One region of the Shewanella sp. MF05960 genome, then DNA from elsewhere that is predicted to be linked to it. Evidence: predicted binding sites of a transcription regulator. Region 1 holds the regulator's gene; each other region holds the start of a gene.
What was found. The regulator LexA, encoded in region 1, represses DNA repair genes until DNA is damaged. The targets are predictions, from matches to a motif close to TACTGTATNNNNATACAGTA.
Positions count from the first base shown of each region.

Region 2: a site for LexA is predicted at 1,291-1,310, ahead of ACROAE_RS04555 (LexA family protein). Genes of this name have one in related genera too.
Region 3: a site for LexA is predicted at 1,501-1,520, ahead of dinB (DNA polymerase IV). Genes of this name have one in related genera too.

Region 1 covers NZ_JBOZPS010000006.1:181,543-184,832, forward strand. Annotated here, with positions in the region: gene plsB (glycerol-3-phosphate 1-O-acyltransferase PlsB) at 1-925, opposite strand, end outside; gene lexA (transcriptional repressor LexA) at 1,190-1,804, shown strand; gene ACROAE_RS08245 (cell division inhibitor SulA) at 1,801-2,307, shown strand; gene coxB (cytochrome c oxidase subunit II) at 2,700-3,290, shown strand, end outside.
Region 2 covers NZ_JBOZPS010000003.1:247,750-251,039, forward strand. Annotated here, with positions in the region: gene ACROAE_RS04550 (hypothetical protein) at 362-1,141, shown strand; gene ACROAE_RS04555 (LexA family protein) at 1,337-1,744, shown strand; gene ACROAE_RS04560 (Y-family DNA polymerase) at 1,732-2,988, shown strand; gene topA (type I DNA topoisomerase) at 3,172-3,290, opposite strand, start outside.
Region 3 covers NZ_JBOZPS010000001.1:232,259-235,548, reverse strand. Annotated here, with positions in the region: gene nqrM ((Na+)-NQR maturation NqrM) at 21-245, shown strand; gene bfr (bacterioferritin) at 469-939, shown strand; gene bfr (bacterioferritin) at 951-1,418, shown strand; gene dinB (DNA polymerase IV) at 1,559-2,638, shown strand; gene ACROAE_RS00990 (aminoacyl-histidine dipeptidase) at 2,718-3,290, opposite strand, start outside.

The DNA.
Region 1 (3,290 bases):
GACACGGCACATACACAATTTCATGACCATCATGGTGTAATTGGCGGATTTGTTCAGCGCCTTTGATATTGATACCACTGTATAGCTTGTTCCACAGCCAAGTAAGGAAGCGCTCAGCGATACGGATTAAACTGTCTGAATAGTCCGTGGCAATTTCATCTAAATATTCAACAGCTGTTTCACGGGCTTTTTCAGGTGATACTTTCTTGTTAATGGCTTCTTCTTCAATCGCTTTTTTGATTGAATCCGACTTAAGCAACGAAGCAAAAAACATTTGTCTGTTGGGCAACTGCGGGCCCGTCATCACTTTACGTTGACGACTGAAATGCACTCGAGCTACACGGGTTAATTTGTGGGCAATACTTTTATCAAATCCATGCTCATCTGCCATATAGCGTAAAGATAATGCATTAGAGAACTGGACAAAGTTATGTCTACCAAGAAACAAAATCATTAGCCATTTGCGTAACCACGTTGGGCTTTCACGCTCAAGCACTGCCGCCTTCATACTGTCGTCTTCTTTACCAGGCGTGCGCCCCCAGTACAAACTCACGGGAACGAGTTGAATATCCAAATCCGGACGTTGACGATGAAGCGCCAATAAACTGGTGAAGCTATCGATAAACTTTTCACCACTTTCGCGTTTACCAAAGAGTGGCTTACGCCCCTCCAAACACACAATACGTGGCACTTTTAAGCCATCAACGATGAGTGGGTCATATGGACTCGGCATTCCAAAGCCCTCAGTGATTTCGCTTAGCGCAGCGGCATCACTGATTGACTCTGTTTTCATGACATAAACCAATGGTTTATTTGGATCTAAATTAAGATCATCAAAAGGGTCATGCGGGACAACAATGGTTTGAACCATCGATTTCTGTACCCATTTTAATGCACGTAAAAATATTGAATTTGGTTTTGACATAGTTACTTTCGCAATATAAGCCACTGTAATATTGCTGCATAGGATACCAGAAACCACCCTTGATACACTATCTGGCTGTTTTATCTTTACTTTGTGAACAGTCCCTAACTGAACAACTCAATTAAAATATAGAATGAAACTGATATAAAACATACTGATAGGCAACAATGCCGTAACAAAAAACAAAAAACGGTTGGTTAATACTTGCGCGAACAAAAACACTGTATATAATGACAGTCACTGTATAAAAAGACAGGAATCATCATGAGACCGTTAACGCCGCGCCAAGCAGAAATTTTAGACTTAATTAAAAACAATATCGCCGAAACAGGTATGCCACCGACTCGTGCTGAAATTGCGAACCGTCTTGGCTTTAAAAGTGCAAATGCTGCCGAAGAGCATTTAAAAGCACTCGCCAAAAAAGGCTTTATCGAGATCATGCCTGGCACTTCAAGAGGTATCCGCTTACCTCATGAAGAACAACAAGAAACAGGATTGCCGCTGATTGGCCAAGTCGCTGCTGGTGAACCCATTTTAGCGCAAGAGCATGTAGAGCAATATTATCAAGTCGACCCAAACATGTTTAAACCCGCAGCCGATTTTTTACTGCGAGTACGTGGCGACAGCATGAAAGACATTGGCATTTTAGAGGGCGATTTACTTGCCGTTCATAAAATGCAGCAAGCACGTAATGGCCAAGTAGTTGTGGCCCGCGTTGAAGATGACGTCACGGTGAAACGTTTCGAGAAAAAAGGCAATGTTGTCTATCTACATGCCGAAAACGAAGCATACACCCCGATTAAAGTAGACTTAAGTTGCCAAAGCCTCACCATTGAAGGGCTTGCCGTTGGCGTTATCCGTAATGGAGATTGGTTATGAACAAACTAATGGGCACTGCCCCGCGCCACCCAGGTTTATGGGCAGATTCAACAGAAGCAGAATTGTATGGCAACCAAACCATTCAAACATTACAAACCGTCACTCAAGGTGAGTCTGAGTTAGGGCAACTGTGCAGCCAGTTAGCAACCTTAAGCCGACAAGGACGCTGGATAGTGCTCATTAGTCCTCCGCATATTGGTTATAAGCACATGCTGGCAAGTGCTGGTGTAAGAATGGACCGAATCTTACTAGTACACACTAAAGATGAAGTTGAAACGTTATGGGCAATGGAAAAAGCATTAACCAGTGGCACTTCAAGCGCTGTGATTACCTGGACGAGTTCATTAGATGCTCGTGACAGTCGCCGTTTAGAAATTGTCGCCAAAAGTGCACGCGCTTTAGGTGTGGTAATTGAAGATGTGAATACTCACTTACCTGAAAAACATCAAATCGTTAATCCAACAATGCCTTCTGCAACAAGTAATTTTTCAGCATTTCATTAAGTACGAACCCTTCAACACCAAGCCCTGCATCCAATTCAGGGCTTTTTTTTACCTTTTTTCAGCCAATTAGCGAACAAAGTGATCTTGATCAATGTTTAATCTACAAGTAATGTTGTTAACAAGGATGAAACATTTTTTATCTTTTATTTGACGTAATTTGGCAGATAACACCGCCATCGATGGGAATACGTCAATACAATTTGATTAGTTCAGTCGTAGGTACAAGTGTGGTGTTCAGCTAACAATAAAAGCGTAAACTGCCAGTTTACAACCACCAAGTTACTTTGAGGTCATCAAACTTTTTTGGGAACCGAAGAGTTTGCATAGAGCAGAGACTTACTGTGTGACTCTTCTTTGTAGTTGCTATTTGCAATTAGCAGAGGAGAAGTCTTGTGAAGCAATGGTGGTATTGTTTATTGGTTGTGCTGATAGCACTTCCGCTTGGGGCTGCAGAAATGCCCCTCAACATGACTCAAGGCGTGACAGATATCAGTGGTAAGGTTTACGACCTCCACATGACCATTTTATATATCTGTTGTGCTATTGGGCTAGTGGTGTTTGGGATCATGATTTACTCAATGATCTATCACCGCAAATCTAAAGGCGCTGTCGCGGCCAATTTTCACGAAAGTACTAAAGTGGAAATAGCCTGGACAGTCATTCCGTTTATCATCTTAATTGCTATGGCAATTCCTGCTACTAAAACCCTGATTGCAATGGAAGACTCCAGCGATGCGGATCTGACCATAAAAATTACGGGGTCGCAATGGAAATGGCACTACAGCTATTTCGATAAAGACATAGAATTTTACAGCACACTCTCAACTCCAAGAGAACAAATTGATGGTGATCAAACCAAAGGTGAAAACTATCTACTCGAGGTAGATAAGCCTCTGGTATTACCGATTAATCGCAAAGTGCGTTTTTTAATGACCTCAGATGATGTAATCCATTCTTGGTGGGTACCGGCATTTGCCGTTAAA
Region 2 (3,290 bases), on a different contig from region 1:
CTATCCACACATGACGCGAATAAGAATAAAGTCTATTTTGTTTTTTGCATAATTAGAACCATCGTTCAACTATGACAAAACGTTATACTAAATGTGAAATGTAATATATATAGTAATAACGAGCAAGAAAAAAAACCGATAATGCGCTCTTATGTACAGTCTGTTAATGATTTGTTTGCTTAGTTTATTAATTTCTCCACAAAACGACTTATTATTCAACGACAGCCGTAATGACATACGCTAAGATATAAGCTACTTTTGATGAAATTTTTTGATTAATTTATCTGTTCGTCAAAATCACTTTTTAGCCATTATTATTGGCTTTGTCACCATGTGATATGAAAGATAAAATGGAACCTTTATGTCCTTAATTTTGGTATTAATTCTTATCGGCGCACTGCTATTACTGATTATCGGTTTTAGTATCGTCCAACAACAAAAAGAGCGCGCAGAAGCTGAACGCCGTATTGAAGTATCGCGTCAACGCGCCATTATTGACGAAACCGATGCGGTATTATCTAACACGGGTATGGCTCCTTGCTCTAGCCACATCATGCTCGTGTTATACCGCCGTATTCAAGATGCATTAGAGCAATCAGTACCTCATTCTTCTGGTCAATTAAAATCGGACTATGAACGTCGCCTTGGCGATATTAAAGCGCAAATAACCACAGTATCAAACTCTCCTAGCCAAGTGCCAGCTATTGAAAACTTTCGCTTACCAGACAATGACAGACAGGTCTTAGAGTTGGTTAAAACCCTTAAAAAACTCAAAGCCATTTTGCGAGCTGAGCATAACAAAGGCAAAGTTGACCCCACTGTATTTGCTGAAGAAGAAATGCGTATTGATAATTTACAGCTACGCATCAATGTTGAATCAATGATTAGCCGTGCCCGTGCGGCCTGCTTTATGAAACAATATGGCTCAAGCAAACAAATGGTGACAAAAGCATTAAATACGTTGCACACGATTAAAGCCCAAACGCCAAATGATCCATTTATTGCGCGCAAGGTCGATGAAGCCAAACTATTGCTCGATGAAATCATGGGGGCACAACGCAGCAGCGAACCGAGTACACCTAAGCCGAAAAAAGAAGGTGATGATATCGATATGCTGTTTCAACCTAAAAAGAAATGGTAGTACTGCTCATTTCCATCTGTTGATCATCTCATTAGCCTCGTAAAGAGGCTTTTTTGTATCCCATCTTTAACGCTCATTAGCCAACTCAAGCATCGCGCGCCGCAATCTTTCATAATGAATATTTGATCATTTCTGTTTCGCTGCTATTATACTGTTTATTTATACAGTGTTACTGCGAGTTGACTTGGTACTGATATGAAAGTGATCCCAATCTACATAGCTGGCGGCATTAGCGGCTTTGAGTCGCCTGCAGCGGAATACAAACAGCGGCCATTAAGCTTAGATGAACTACTCATTACTCATCCAAGTGCCACGTTTATCGGTAAAGTTCAGGGAGACTCAATGACCGGTATTGGTATTTTTGATGGTGACTTAGTCATTGTCGATCGCAGTTGTACGGTCAAGAATGGCCAAGTGATTGTCGCTAACTTTAATGGTGAGTTCGTGTGCAAAATGATCGACCTCAAACGAAGATTACTACTGTCTTCCAACGATGCTTATGCCGATGTGGTGATTAATCAATATGATGACTTTAGCATTGAAGGTACGGTGATCTATTCAATACGGTGCCATGATGAGGCAATCAATTTATGTTCGCGTTAGTTGATGCCACTTCATATTACTGCAGTGCAGAACAAGTCTTTAGACCTGAATGGCGTCATCGACCGGTCATTGTATTGTCTAACAACGATGGTTGCGTGGTAGCTGCAAATCGCCTCGCAATTGAGTTAGGTATTCCCAAGTTTCAGCCTTATTTTAAAATCGCCAATCTTTGTCGCCAACATCAAGTGGTGGTGCTATCCAGCAACTATGAATTATATGCAGACTTGTCGGCAAAAATGATGCAAGTGATTGGCCGATTCGCCCCTGAGCAGCATATTTACTCGATTGATGAATCCTTTCTTTCTTTTAAACATTGCCAACAAGCCATTCCGTGCTTAGCCACTCACGCAAGACGAATTCGACAAACGGTTTGGCAATATACGCGGTTACCTGTTTGTGTGGGTATCGGCTCAACACTGACACTTGCAAAAGTCGCCAATAAAGCTGCTAAATTAACGCCTGCATCTAAAGGGGTGTGCGTGATAGATAACGAGGCAATTCGCCAAGCAACATTGGCCTCATTGTCAGTTAGCGATGTGTGGGGGATTGGCCGTAAAACTGCAGCCAAGTTAACGGTAATGAATATTCATACAGCCTGGGAACTGGCTAACACGTCGCCCACCATGATGCGCAAGCAATTTAGCATTGAAATAGAGCGCACTATTCGTGAACTCAATGGTGTTGCGTGTAAGCAATGGGATGAAGCAAGGGCCGATAAACAACAAATATTCTCAACCCGCAGCGTCGGCAAACGGATTACCGATATTGACAGCTTGCACCAGGCGTTATGCATGCATATCGCTATTGCGGCCGCTAAAGCCAGAAAGCAGCAATCATTGTGTAAGGTGATGATGCTGTTTGCCCATAACTCACCTCACGATAGTTACCCGCAAAGCTTTAAAGTCAATGTTAACTTTACCTGTGCTACTCATTGCAGCGCCGAAATGACTCATGCCGCATCCTCGGTAATACATCGGCTTTACCGCCCTGGTGTGCATTATTATAAAGTCGGCGTAGGACTACTCGACTTGGTGAATAGTCAACACCAGCAACTCGACCTATTTAATGCCAGCAAAGCCAAACCACAATTAATGCAGGTACTGGATAATATTAATCACCGCTATGGAAGCGATACCCTATTTTTAGGTGCACAAGGAGCACAACAGAAATGGGCGATGCACAGAGAATTTTTAACACCGCAGTACACAACAGATTGGCGCCACATTCCAATTATTCATTGTTAATTATGCTCATTGTTATCGAATCGACCTCTATTTAGACGCTCTAACGATGCCAAATACCATTCCAATAAATAATAACGGTAACCGTTGTCATCAAGCGCATATAAAACCGTCATGGTGATACATTAAATAACGCCCATAAAAAAGCGCTACCCGAGGGTAACGCTTTTATCGTTGAAGTACAGATTACTTCTTAGCTTTTTTCTTCGCCGATTCGCTAACCCACTTACCGTTAACAAATTTCGCAGACCAACCTGTCGCTTTACCGTCTACTTCCGTGGCAACGTATTGCTCTTTGGTTTTGC
Region 3 (3,290 bases), on a different contig from region 1:
TGAGTTAATTGGAGTTCGTAATGAGCACATTTATTGCTGCGTTTGTGGTGTTACTTTTGTTTTTCTTATTAATGTCTGTTGGCTATATCGTGAAGAAAAAAGCGGTAGAAGGCAGTTGCGGTGGATTAGGTGTGTTAGGTATTGAGAAAGCCTGTGACTGTGATAACCCTTGTGATGCGCGTAAACTTCGTATGCAAAAAGAACAAGACCGTAAAGATATGCTCAACCAAAATAGAATTATTTAAATTGTATCGCTTCTGATTTTAGAGCTTACAATGTAAAGAGCCTTCATTATGAAGGCTTTTTTTATGGGTTGCTTACCACAGTGGTGTTACAAAACTTAGTTATAATGATAATGGTTATCAATTGTAAGTTGGTGAAAATAAAGGAAAATTTGCCTTTTTATCTACATTGTTCTATCCTGTATGAAATTGATCGAGATCACACTATTTATCAAGGGACATTGCTATGAAAGGTCATCCTAAAGTCATCAGTCAACTCAATCGTGTACTTACTTGCGAACTGACAGCCATTAACCAGTACTTTTTACATGCGCGCATGTTTAAGCACTGGGGTTTAGAAAAGCTGAATGAGAAAGAGTACAAAAAATCGATTGAAGACATGAAGCATGCTGACAAGTTGATTGAGCGAGTCTTGTTTCTTGAAGGATTACCTAATTTACAGCAGTTAGATAAATTGCGCATTGGTGAGCATGCCCAAGAGATGCTTAGCTGTGATTTAGCGGCAGTGACTGAGCAAATTGCTATCTTACGTGAAGCGATTAGTGTATGTGAAACTCAGCAAGATTACGTTAGCCGTGATCTATTTGAAGATTTATTAGAAGACGAAGAAGAACACCTAGATTGGATTGAGTCTCAGCAAGAACTGATTAGCCAAACGGGTATCCAAAACTATCTTCAATCACAAATTAACGACTAATAGGAATTATCATGAAAGGCAATCCTGAAGTAATCGACGCCCTAAATTTATTGTTAACTGGCGAGTTATCTGCAATGGACCAGTATTTTGTTCATGCTCATATGTATGAAGATTGGGGATTTAATGAATTATATACCCGTATCTTACATGAGTCAGACGACGAAAAGTTGCATGCGGCAAAGTTAGTTCAACGTATTCTATTTTTAGAAGGCACGCCCGATGTCGGCAGCCGTGAAGCGTTGAATATTGGCAAAGATGTACAAGAAATGTTTAAAAATGACTTAGCTTATGAGTATCACGTAGCCGATAACTTACGTAAGGTTATTGCCTTGTGTGAAGCAAAGAAAGATTATCAGACCCGTGAAATTTTAGAAGTGTTACTCGATGATACTGAATCTGATCATATGTATTGGTTAGAAAAGCAATTGGGTCTTATTGAGCGCATTGGTTTACAGAACTATTTACAAACTAAAATGTAATCATTATTAGATAACACGCTATGTTAAAGAAGCCCAACTCAGTTTGGGCTTTTTTGTCTCCGTGATTGAGATAATGATAGTGTACTGTTTTTATATACAGTGATATTATTGGCGTTAAGTTAATCACTGATGGTCACAGAATGCGTAAAATCATTCATATCGATATGGATTGTTATTTTGCTGCGGTCGAAATGCGCGACTTTCCTGAGTTACGAGGAAAAGCCATTGCTGTCGGTGGCAGAAGTGATCGCCGTGGTGTGATAAGTACCTGCAGTTATGAAGCGCGTAAATTTGGTGTCCGAAGTGCAATGTCGAGTTATCACGCATTGCAATTGTGCCCACAGTTAATTTTAGTGCCGGGACGAATGGATGTATATAAGTCAGTTTCGTTGCAGATCCGTGAGATTTTCCATCGTTATACTGATTTAGTTGAACCATTGTCGTTAGACGAGGCCTACCTCGATGTCACTGATTGCACCGAACATAAAGGCAGTGCGACTTTAATTGCTAACGCCATACGCGATGAGATATTTGCCATCACAGGATTAACCGCTTCAGCGGGGGTTGCACCGATTAAGTTTCTAGCCAAAATTGCCTCAGATTTAAACAAACCGAATGGTCAATATGTGATAACCCCAAATCAAATCTGCGACTTTGTTAAAGACTTACCTTTGAGTAAAATTCCAGGGGTTGGTAAGGTCACTTCACAAAAGCTTGCTGATATTGGCTTAGTCACTTGCTTTGATGTGCAGCAATACCCCAAAGTGAAACTGATTGAAGCCTTTGGTAAGTTTGGCCATGTGCTTATTGAGCGTGCTCAAGGCATTGATACGCGGCAAATTAGTCCACACAGAGTGCGTAAGTCTGTTGGTGTTGAAACCACCTTAGCCAAAGACATATTTACCCTAGAGCAATGCCACCAAGTCTTGCCGCAACTGATTCAAGAATTAAGTGCGCGGGTACATCGCAGTGCGAAAGACCGACTGATCAATAAACAAGTGGTTAAATTAAAATTTAATGATTTTAAGCAGACTACGATTGAGCATCGTAGCGATGCTATTTCAGTCAATATGTTTCACGAATTATTAAAGCAGGCTCTGCAACGCAGCCAAGGCCGTGGCATACGCTTAATCGGTGTGAGTGTAGGTTTAGCCGATATCGTCCAAGGCCAATCAGATGGTTTAGCAGATAAATTGACCCAACTCGATTTACAATTTTAACCTGCCTTTTTACCGTTACGCACAAAAAAGACGACTTAAAGTCGCCTTTGATTTTTTGATGAATTAGTTCGTTAACGTATTACGCATCTTTTGCAGGAATACGAGCTAATACCGCCAGTAGCAATTCCCAGTATTGGCCAACAGTCGTGATGTTAACCATTTCATCTGGACTGTGTGGATAACGGATCGTTGGCCCAATCGAAACCATGTCCATGTGCGGATACGGTTCTTTAAATAAACCACATTCAAGACCAGCATGGATGACCATGATGGTTGGGTCTTTCTTATAAATATCATTATAGGTTTCACGCACGATGGCCATGACTGGCGAGCTGGTGTCTGGCTTCCAACCTGGGTAAGCACCGCTTAAATCAATACTTGCGCCAGAAAGGTTAGCTAATGCAGTCAGCATACCGGTAACTTCTTCTCGGCCAGAGTCGATTAATGAACGGATAAGGCACAATATTTCAACGCTTTCATCTTCAGTGCTAATCACGCCGATATTGAGTGAGGTTTCGGTTACGCCTTCAACTTCATCGCTCATGCGGATAACGCCATTGGGGCTAGCATGAAGTAAATCGATTAAGGTATTTTGCGCATCTTCGCCCATCACTTTTGTTGGTGTGGCAATTTCTGCGAGGCTCAGTAACAT